2 regions of the Microbulbifer sp. S227A genome follow, and region 1 is predicted to be linked to the other one. Evidence: riboswitches for the same ligand, from Rfam matches in the RefSeq annotation. Region 1 holds a riboswitch; the other holds the start of a gene.

The links. A riboswitch is a leader RNA that binds a small molecule or an ion and turns the genes downstream of it on or off. The one in region 1 is predicted to bind thiamine pyrophosphate.
Region 2: another riboswitch for thiamine pyrophosphate. It lies ahead of thiD (bifunctional hydroxymethylpyrimidine kinase/phosphomethylpyrimidine kinase); the one in region 1 lies ahead of thiB (thiamine ABC transporter substrate binding subunit).

What each region holds. Positions count from the first base shown of each region.
Region 1 covers NZ_JBNAFZ010000010.1:19,465-23,555, reverse strand. Annotated here, with positions in the region: gene aroC (chorismate synthase) at 1-858, opposite strand, end outside; TPP riboswitch at 1,027-1,126, shown strand; gene thiB (thiamine ABC transporter substrate binding subunit) at 1,160-2,137, shown strand; gene ACP15R_RS20605 (thiamine/thiamine pyrophosphate ABC transporter permease ThiP) at 2,113-3,669, shown strand; gene ACP15R_RS20600 (ATP-binding cassette domain-containing protein) at 3,656-4,091, shown strand, end outside.
Region 2 covers NZ_JBNAFZ010000006.1:178,003-182,093, reverse strand. Annotated here, with positions in the region: gene ACP15R_RS15720 (mechanosensitive ion channel family protein) at 1-428, opposite strand, end outside; gene mscL (large conductance mechanosensitive channel protein MscL) at 524-955, opposite strand; gene ACP15R_RS15710 (YtoQ family protein) at 1,105-1,554, opposite strand; TPP riboswitch at 1,750-1,849, shown strand; gene thiD (bifunctional hydroxymethylpyrimidine kinase/phosphomethylpyrimidine kinase) at 1,903-2,712, shown strand; gene ACP15R_RS15700 (FAD-dependent oxidoreductase) at 2,709-3,704, shown strand; gene thiS (sulfur carrier protein ThiS) at 3,688-3,885, shown strand; gene ACP15R_RS15690 (thiazole synthase) at 3,888-4,091, shown strand, end outside.

The DNA of each region.
Region 1 (4,091 bases):
GCCGCCGAGAATGCCGCCGGCGTGGTTCGAGCTGTATCTCGGGCCACCCTGGCCCATGAAGATCTCGTCGGCATTGGCCTCGCCGGTCAGCATCGCCGCCGACATGCCCTCGCCGATCTCGACGCCCTTGACCGCGTTGATGCTCATCATCGCGGCGGCCAGGTCGGTATCGAGCTTGCCATAGACCGGCGCCCCCAGCCCCGCGGGCACGCCCCGGGCGACAATCTCGATGATCGCGCCGACCGAATTGCCGGATTTGCGCAGGTCATCGAGATAGGCGGCCCAGGTCTCGGCCGCCTGTGCGTCGGGGGTCCAGAACGGATTCGACTCGATCTGGGACCAGTCAAACCGTGCGCGGTCGATGGCGTGTTCGCCCATCTGCACCATGTAGCCGGTGATCTGGACATCCGGCACCAGCGCCCGGATCGCCTCGCGGGCAAGGCCCCCCGCCGCAACTCGCGACGCGGTTTCGCGCGCCGAAGAGCGCCCGCCGCCACGATAGTCGCGGATGCCGTATTTCTGCCAATAGGTGATGTCGGCATGGCCCGGGCGGAACTTGTCCTTGATGTCGCCATAATCCTTGCTGCGCTGGTCGGTGTTCTCGATCATCAGCTGCACCGGAGTGCCGGTGGTCTGACCCTCGAACACGCCGGAGAGGATGCGCACCTGGTCCGGTTCGCGCCGCTGGGTGGTGTATTTGTTCTGTCCCGGTTTGCGACGGTCGAGCCAATGCTGGATCATCGTTTCGTCGATCGGCACGCCCGGCGGGCAACCGTCAACAGTCGCCCCGAGCGCGGGGCCGTGGCTTTCGCCCCAGGTGGTGACGCGGAACAGGTGGCCAAAGCTGTTGATCGACATGGGCGGGCTCCTTTTGGCTCGTGCTTTAGCCGGGGGAAGGGGGCGTCGCAAGCGGTTGTCTGGCAAGGGGGCGCTGCCCCCGCCGCCCTGCGGGCGGCTCCCCCGGAGTATTTCGACAAAGATGAAGCGGCTGTGTGCTTGTCATTCGCCGGGGCGCGAACTAGGGTTCCGGACACCTCGGGGTGCCCTGGACGGCTGAGACGCGCGACGCGGACCCGTTGAACCTGAACCGGCTCGTACCGGCGTAGGAAAGGTCTGGACATCCTTCCAACCCTGCCCATCGCCGCAAAGGGAGGATGCCATGAAGTATCTCGCGATCGCTGCGGGAGTTTGCTGTGCCACGGCGGCGAGCGCCGGGACACCGGAACTGACCGTGTACACCTATGACAGTTTCGTTTCGGAATGGGGCCCAGGCCCGGCCATCGAGGCGGCATTTGAAGAGACCTGCGGGTGTGATCTGAAGCTGGTGGGGGCTGGAGATGGTGCGGCGCTGCTGGCGCGTCTGAAGCTGGAAGGGGCGCGCAGCGACGCGGATGTGGTTCTGGGGCTGGACACCAACCTCACCGCGGCGGCGGCGGAAACCGGGTTGTTCGCGGAACATGCGGTGAGCGCGGAATATGCGCTGCCCGTGCCATGGGCCGATCCGGTATTTGTACCCTATGACTGGGGATATTTTGCCTTTGTGCACCAGGCGGATGCCGCCGCCCCGTCGGATTTCCGCGCGCTCGGAGAGAGTGAAGCCCGGATCGTCATCCAGGACCCGCGATCATCGACGCCGGGGCTGGGTCTGCTGATGTGGGTCAAGGCCGCCTATGGCGACGAGGCCCCGGCAATCTGGCAGGGGCTGGCGGACAATATCGTGACGGTGACCAAGGGGTGGAGCGAGGCCTATGGGCTGTTCCTGGACGGTGAAGCGGACATGGTGCTGTCCTATACCACCTCGCCGGCCTATCATCTGATCGCGGAAGAGGATGCCGGCAAGGCCGCAGCCGTATTCGAAGAAGGCCATTACATGCAGATCGAAGTGGCCGCCAAGCTGGCCAATTCGGACCAGCCGGACCTGGCCGAGGCGTTTCTGCAATTCATGGTGACGGACGCCTTTCAGTCGGTGATACCGACCACCAACTGGATGTACCCGTCGGTGATGCCGGCAGAGGGGCTGCCGCAGGGGTTCGAGACGCTGGCGCAGCCGGGCAAGGCGCTGATCGTGCCCGCGCAGGACGCGGCGGCGCTGCGGGATGAAGCATTGGCGGAATGGCTGGGCGCGCTCAGCCAATAGGGCATCGCGGCGGGCTTGGCGCGGCGGCGATTGTCGCGGCGCTGATCCTGGGGGCGTTGATCGCGGTGGCCCTGCGTGCCGAGGCCGGGCGTGGCATGGGACCATCGGATTGGGCCGCCGTGCGGTTTACGATATTGCAGGCCGCGCTATCGGCCGGGTGCAGCGTTGCGCTTGCCATCCCGGTGGCGCGGGCGCTTGCCCGACGGCGGTTTGCGGGGCGGCGGGTGTTGATCGCGCTGTTGGGCGCACCCTTCATCCTGCCGGTGATCGTCGCGGTGCTGGGCCTGCTGGCGGTGTTCGGGCGCAATGGCTGGATCAGCATCCTGCTTGGCTGGGCCGGCTTGCCGCCGTTGCAGATCTATGGGCTGCACGGGGTGGTGCTGGCGCATGTGTTTTTCAACCTGCCCTTGGCGACGCGGCTGATCCTGCAAGGCTGGCAGGAAATCCCGGCGGAACGGTTTCGCCTGGCCGCGCAGCTGGGGGCCGGGCCGCGTGCCATGTGGCGGCTGCTGGAACGACCGATGCTGCGGCAGATCGCGCCCAGTGTTCTCGCCGTGGTGTTCGCGATCTGCTTGACCAGCTTTGCCGTGGCCCTGACACTGGGCGGCGGGCCAGGGGCCACGACGATCGAGCTTGCCATCTACCAGGCGTTCCGGTTCGATTTCGATCTCGGACGGGCGGCGCTGCTGTCCTGCATTCAGATCCTGTTGACCGGTATTGCCGCGATGGTTGCGTTGCGAAGCTCTCGGGGCGACGGGTTTGGTGGCGGGCTGGACCGGCCGGTGCAACGCTGGGACGCGCAGGGCGTGCTCGCCCGCATCGGGGATGGCGCGATCATCCTGTTTGCCGCCGGGTTCCTGTTGATGCCGCTGGCCGCCATCGTCCTGTCGGGGCTGGCCGGGTTGTTCGGCCTGCCTGCCAGCGTGTTTGCCGCCACCCTGAACTCGGTCTTGGTGGCGGCGATCAGCACGCTGGTGACGCTGGCGCTGGCGCTGCCCATGGCGGTGACGGTGGCGCTTGGGCGGGGGGCCTTTGTCGAGTTTTCCGGGCTGCTCGGGCTGGCCGCGTCGCCATTGGTGATCGGCACCGGGTTTTTCGTGGTGGTTTATCCGTTTGTCGATCCGTCCCTGTTGTCGCTGCCGGTGACGGCCCTGGTCAACGGGGTGATGGCGCTGCCCTTTGCCCTGCGCATCCTTGTGCCTCGCGCGCGGCAGGTAATCGACCGCAACGGGCGTCTGGCGCTGACGCTGGGCATGGCGGGCTGGCCGTTTCTGTACCGGGTCCTGCTGCCCCGGATGCGACCGCAGATCGGTTTTGCCGCCGGGCTGGCGGCAGCCTTGTCGATGGGAGATCTCGGGGTGATCACGTTATTTGCCGATGCCGAACAGGCGACCCTGCCCTTGCAGGTCTTTCGCCTGATGGGGGCCTACCAGATGGAGGCGGCGGCGGCGGCGGCGCTGGTGTTGCTGTCGATGTCGATGGCCCTGTTCTGGCTTCTGGATCGCGGGGGGCGGTGGCATGCTGAGGCTTGAAGGGGTGGTGATCGACAATGGCGGGTTCAGGCTCGGGGCGGATCTTGCCATCGAAACCGGTCACAAGGTGGCGATCATCGGGCCGTCCGGCGCGGGGAAATCGACGCTGATCGGGGGACTCGCCGGGTTTCATCCGGTCGCGGCGGGGCGCATGACCTGGAAGGGAACAGACCTGACCGGCACGGCCCCCGGCGCGCGCCCGCTTGCGATGCTGTTCCAGGATGGCAACCTGTTTCCACACCTGACCGTTGCGCAGAATGTCGGCCTTGGTCTGAACCCGAACCTGCGGCTGGACGGTGGGCAGTGGGCACGGGTCGACACCGCCCTCGCCCATGTCGGGCTGCAAGGCATGGGCACGCGCAAGCCCGCGGCGCTTTCGGGGGGCCAGCAAAGCCGCGCGGCGCTGGCGCGGGTGTTGATCC
Region 2 (4,091 bases), on a different contig from region 1:
AGTTCGGTGAAGAACAGGTTGAGATCGACCACCGTGCCCGAGGTGCCCGCGACATCGACATATTGCCCGAGCTTGTAGGGCCGGAACAGGATCAGCATGAACCCCGCCGCGAGATCCGACAACGTGCCCTGCAAGGCAAGGCCGATGGCCAGGGTCGCGGCCCCCAGCATCGCCACGAGGCTGGTCGCCTGGATACCAAAGATGCCCAGCACCGCAACCAGCACCATCAAGAGAACGATCCAGCGCACCATGCTGGCGGCAAAATTGCCCAGCGTCTTGTCGATGCGCGGATGCCGGTTCACCCGTCTGCGCACAAAGCCCGACAGGCCACCGGCAAACATCCAGCCGACGATCAGGACGGCCAGTGCCTTGGCCGCATTCAGAACAAGCGGACCGAAGCCGCCCAATTGGTCCATCAATTGTTCCATGTCTTCTGCCTTTTGTTGTTTTGTTAACTCCTGCCCCGGTTAAAGAAAAAGGGCCTGCCAGAGGCAAGCCCTTTCCATTCGCGTGAGTGGTATTTTTATTGCTTTTTGAGAGAGTCGCGAATTTCAATCAGCAGATCGATCTCGCTTGGACCAGCGGGTTCTTCGGGTGCCTCTTCCTTGGGCTTTTCGGCCATCGATTTGGCACGGTTGACGGCCTTGACCAGAAGGAAAACGACAAAGGCGATGATAAGAAAATTGATCACCGCCATGACAAAACGGCCCCAGGCAAAGACGGCGGCACCGGCCTCTTCGGCTTCGGCGATCGAGGCGAAACTGCCCTCGCCGAGCAAGACATATTGCCCCGCGAAATCGATACCGCCCAGGAACAGGCTGATGATCGGATTGATCAGGTCGGCAACCAACGAGCCGACGATGGCGGTAAAGGCCGCACCGATAATGATACCAACCGCCATGTCCATGACATTGCCCTTGGCGATGAAGTCCTTGAATTCCTGGATCACAATCATTTCCCCTAGAATGAAGCTCGAATTGAAATCACATCCCTGCGATGGATATGAGTCCTATCCGGCAACACCCGCTGCGGTCAGGGGGAAAGCACGGCCTCTTCTCCCCCTCAAGCGCCCGAAGGGGAGACAGTTTCAGGGCCTTGTTACGGTCAGCCCGGCAGTTTTCCGGTCAGCACATACCGCAGCACATCGACCACCTGGCGCGGTTCCTCGGCCACGGCAAGCGCCGCCGCGTGTACCTCTTTGAGCGCGTGCTGATGCTCGGGCGGGTTCAGCACGATCAGCGATTTTCCAAGCGCCGCGGCATAGCCCGCGTCAAAGGCGGCGTTCCATTGCTTGTACTTGTCGCCAAAGCGGACCACCACGACATCGGCATCCTCCAGCCCCTTGCGGGTGCGAATCGCGTTGACCATCGCGCCCTTGTGGTCATGCCAATACTTGTTCGGCTCGGCCCCCAGGATCGCGACCCCGCAATCGTCGCTGGCATCATGGTCGGTGACCGGGCTGTTGAAACTCACATCCAGCCCCTGCGACCCCTCGATGATCTGCTCGCGCCAATCCGTGTGAATTTCGCCGGATAGATATATGTTCAAACTCATGATTGTCGCCTCCTGCTGCCTTCGGCACAGACCTATCGCAGCTCTGCACGGGCGGCAACCGGGCACGCCGCACCGCCATCTGACGGGCCGCCATGATGCCGCACCGCGGGGATTGGGCATTGCGAATTGGTTAAAGCTGGCCTATTGACGCGGCGTCATAGGTCGCCCTGGCCCCGGCGGGGCATGCGGCCAAACTATCATCCGTCGGGGGGCCCTTGGGGCTGAGAGGTGCGTGCACCGACCCGTCGAACCTGATCCGGGCAATTCCGGCGTAGGGAACGGGTAGATCGCGCAACCGCGCATGAACTCCCTTCCTCGTTGGCACCCCGGCAAACCGGAGACGTGCCGTTGACCGCCAAGACCCCGATTGCCCTGACGATTGCAGGCTCTGACAGCGGCGGCGGTGCCGGCGTGCAGGCCGACCTCAAGGCGATGTCCGCAAATGGTGCCTATGGGGCCAGCGTTATCACCGCGGTGACGGCGCAGAACACGACCGCCGTGACCGCCGTGCACGAAATCCCGGCGGCGATCGTTGCCGCGCAGATCGAGGCGGTACTGTCGGATCTCGAGGTTGACGCGATCAAGATCGGAATGCTGTTTTCCCCGGCGGTCATCGAAGCCACGGCACAATGCCTTGGCACCTATCGCGGCCCTGTCGTTGTCGATCCGGTGATGATCGCAAAATCCGGCGATGCGCTTTTGCAGGACGCGGCGATTGATGCGATGATCCGCCATATCCTGCCCCGTGCCACCGTGCTGACCCCGAACCTGCCCGAGGCCGCGCGGCTGCTCGGGGAACCCGAAGCCCAATCGACCGACGAAATGGCCGAACAGGGGCGGCGGCTGGTGGCGATGGGGCCGGCCAGCGTTTTGATGAAGGCCGGCCATGCCACCGGCGAAACCTGTACCGACCTGCTGATTGACGCGACCGGCGTGATTGCGACCTGCGAGGCCACGCGGGTGCATACCCGCAACACCCACGGCACCGGCTGTACCTATTCGGCGGCCATTGCGGCGCATCTGGCGCGGGGGGCCGATCTCGCCGGAGCCGTGAAAACGGCGCATGGGTATCTGCAATCCGCGATCCGCGCGGCGGACGACCTGCATATCGGCAATGGACATGGCCCGGTTCACCATTTTCACGCGCAGTGGTCATGACCCGGATCACCATCATAGGGGCCGGCGTTGCGGGCCTGTGCGTTGCGCGCGCCCTGCGCGACCGGGGGGCCGATGTCACGTTGGTCGACCGGCACGCGCAGCCCGGCCCGCATGCCTGTTCGTGGTGGGCCGGCGGCATGCTGGCCCCGTTCTGCGAGGGCGAAAGCGCCGAGGAACCGGTAGTGCGCCTTGGGGCCGAAGCCGCGGATTGGTGGGCAGCCAAGACCGGTGCCGTTTCGCGCAACGGTTCGCTCGTGGTGTCGCCAAGCCGCGACAAATCGGATCTTGTGCGGTTTGCACGCCGCACCAGCGGGTATCGCAAGGTCACGGCCCCCGAGATCGAGACTCTTGAACCCGACCTTGGCAACCGCTTTGCGACCGGGTTGTTCTTTGAAACCGAAGCGCATCTGGCTCCGCGCACCGCGCTTGCCCGCCTGCGGGACGGCCTTGCCTCCGATGGCGTCACCTTCGTGCAGGAAGACGCCGATCCCGAGGCCCATGCCGGGCGCGGGCTGACCATCGACTGCCGTGGCTTTCAGGCCCGCGATGCCCTGCGCGATCTGCGCGGGGTCAAGGGCGAAATGCTGGTGTTGTCCTGCCCGGACATCGAATTGCGCCGGCCGATCCGCATGCTGCACCCGCGCGTGCCGCTCTATATCGTGCCGCGTGGCGACGGCATCTTCATGCTGGGTGCCACCATGATCGAGGGCAGCGCCGGCCGACATGTCACCGCGCGCGCGATGCTCGAACTGCTGAGCGCGGCTTATGCCCTGAACCCGGCGTTTGGCGAGGCCGAGGTGATAGAAATCGGCGTCGACAGCCGCCCGGCCTTTCCCGACAACCTGCCGCGCATCCGCCGCGACGGCAACCTGATCCGGGCCAACGGGCTGTATCGCCACGGCTTCCTGCTGGCCCCGGCGTTGGCGCGGATGGTGGCGGAACTGATCTTTGACAACACAACCCCCGAGGTGATGGATGAAATTGCAGCTTAATGGCGAACCGGTCGAAACGCGGGGTGACACCCTGGCCGACCTGCTCGAAGCGGAAGGGTTCGGCGGAGCCAAGGTTGCCACCGCGGTGAATGGTACCTTCGTACCCGCCGGGTTGCGGGCCGGGCATATACTGGCAGAAGGCGACAGCGTCGAAGTGCTTGCGCCCATGCAGGGCGGATAACGATGCGCGATTTTTACGGCACCCGGCTGGCCAGCGGCTTCATGCTTGGCACCGCGCAATACCCGTCACCCGCCATCCTGGCCGATGCCTTCCGGCGCAGCGCCGCCAGCGTCGCGACGGTATCGCTGCGACGTGAGAGCGGGCGGGACCGGCAAGGACAGGATTTCTGGCAACTGATCCGCGACCTGGATGTTCACATCCTGCCC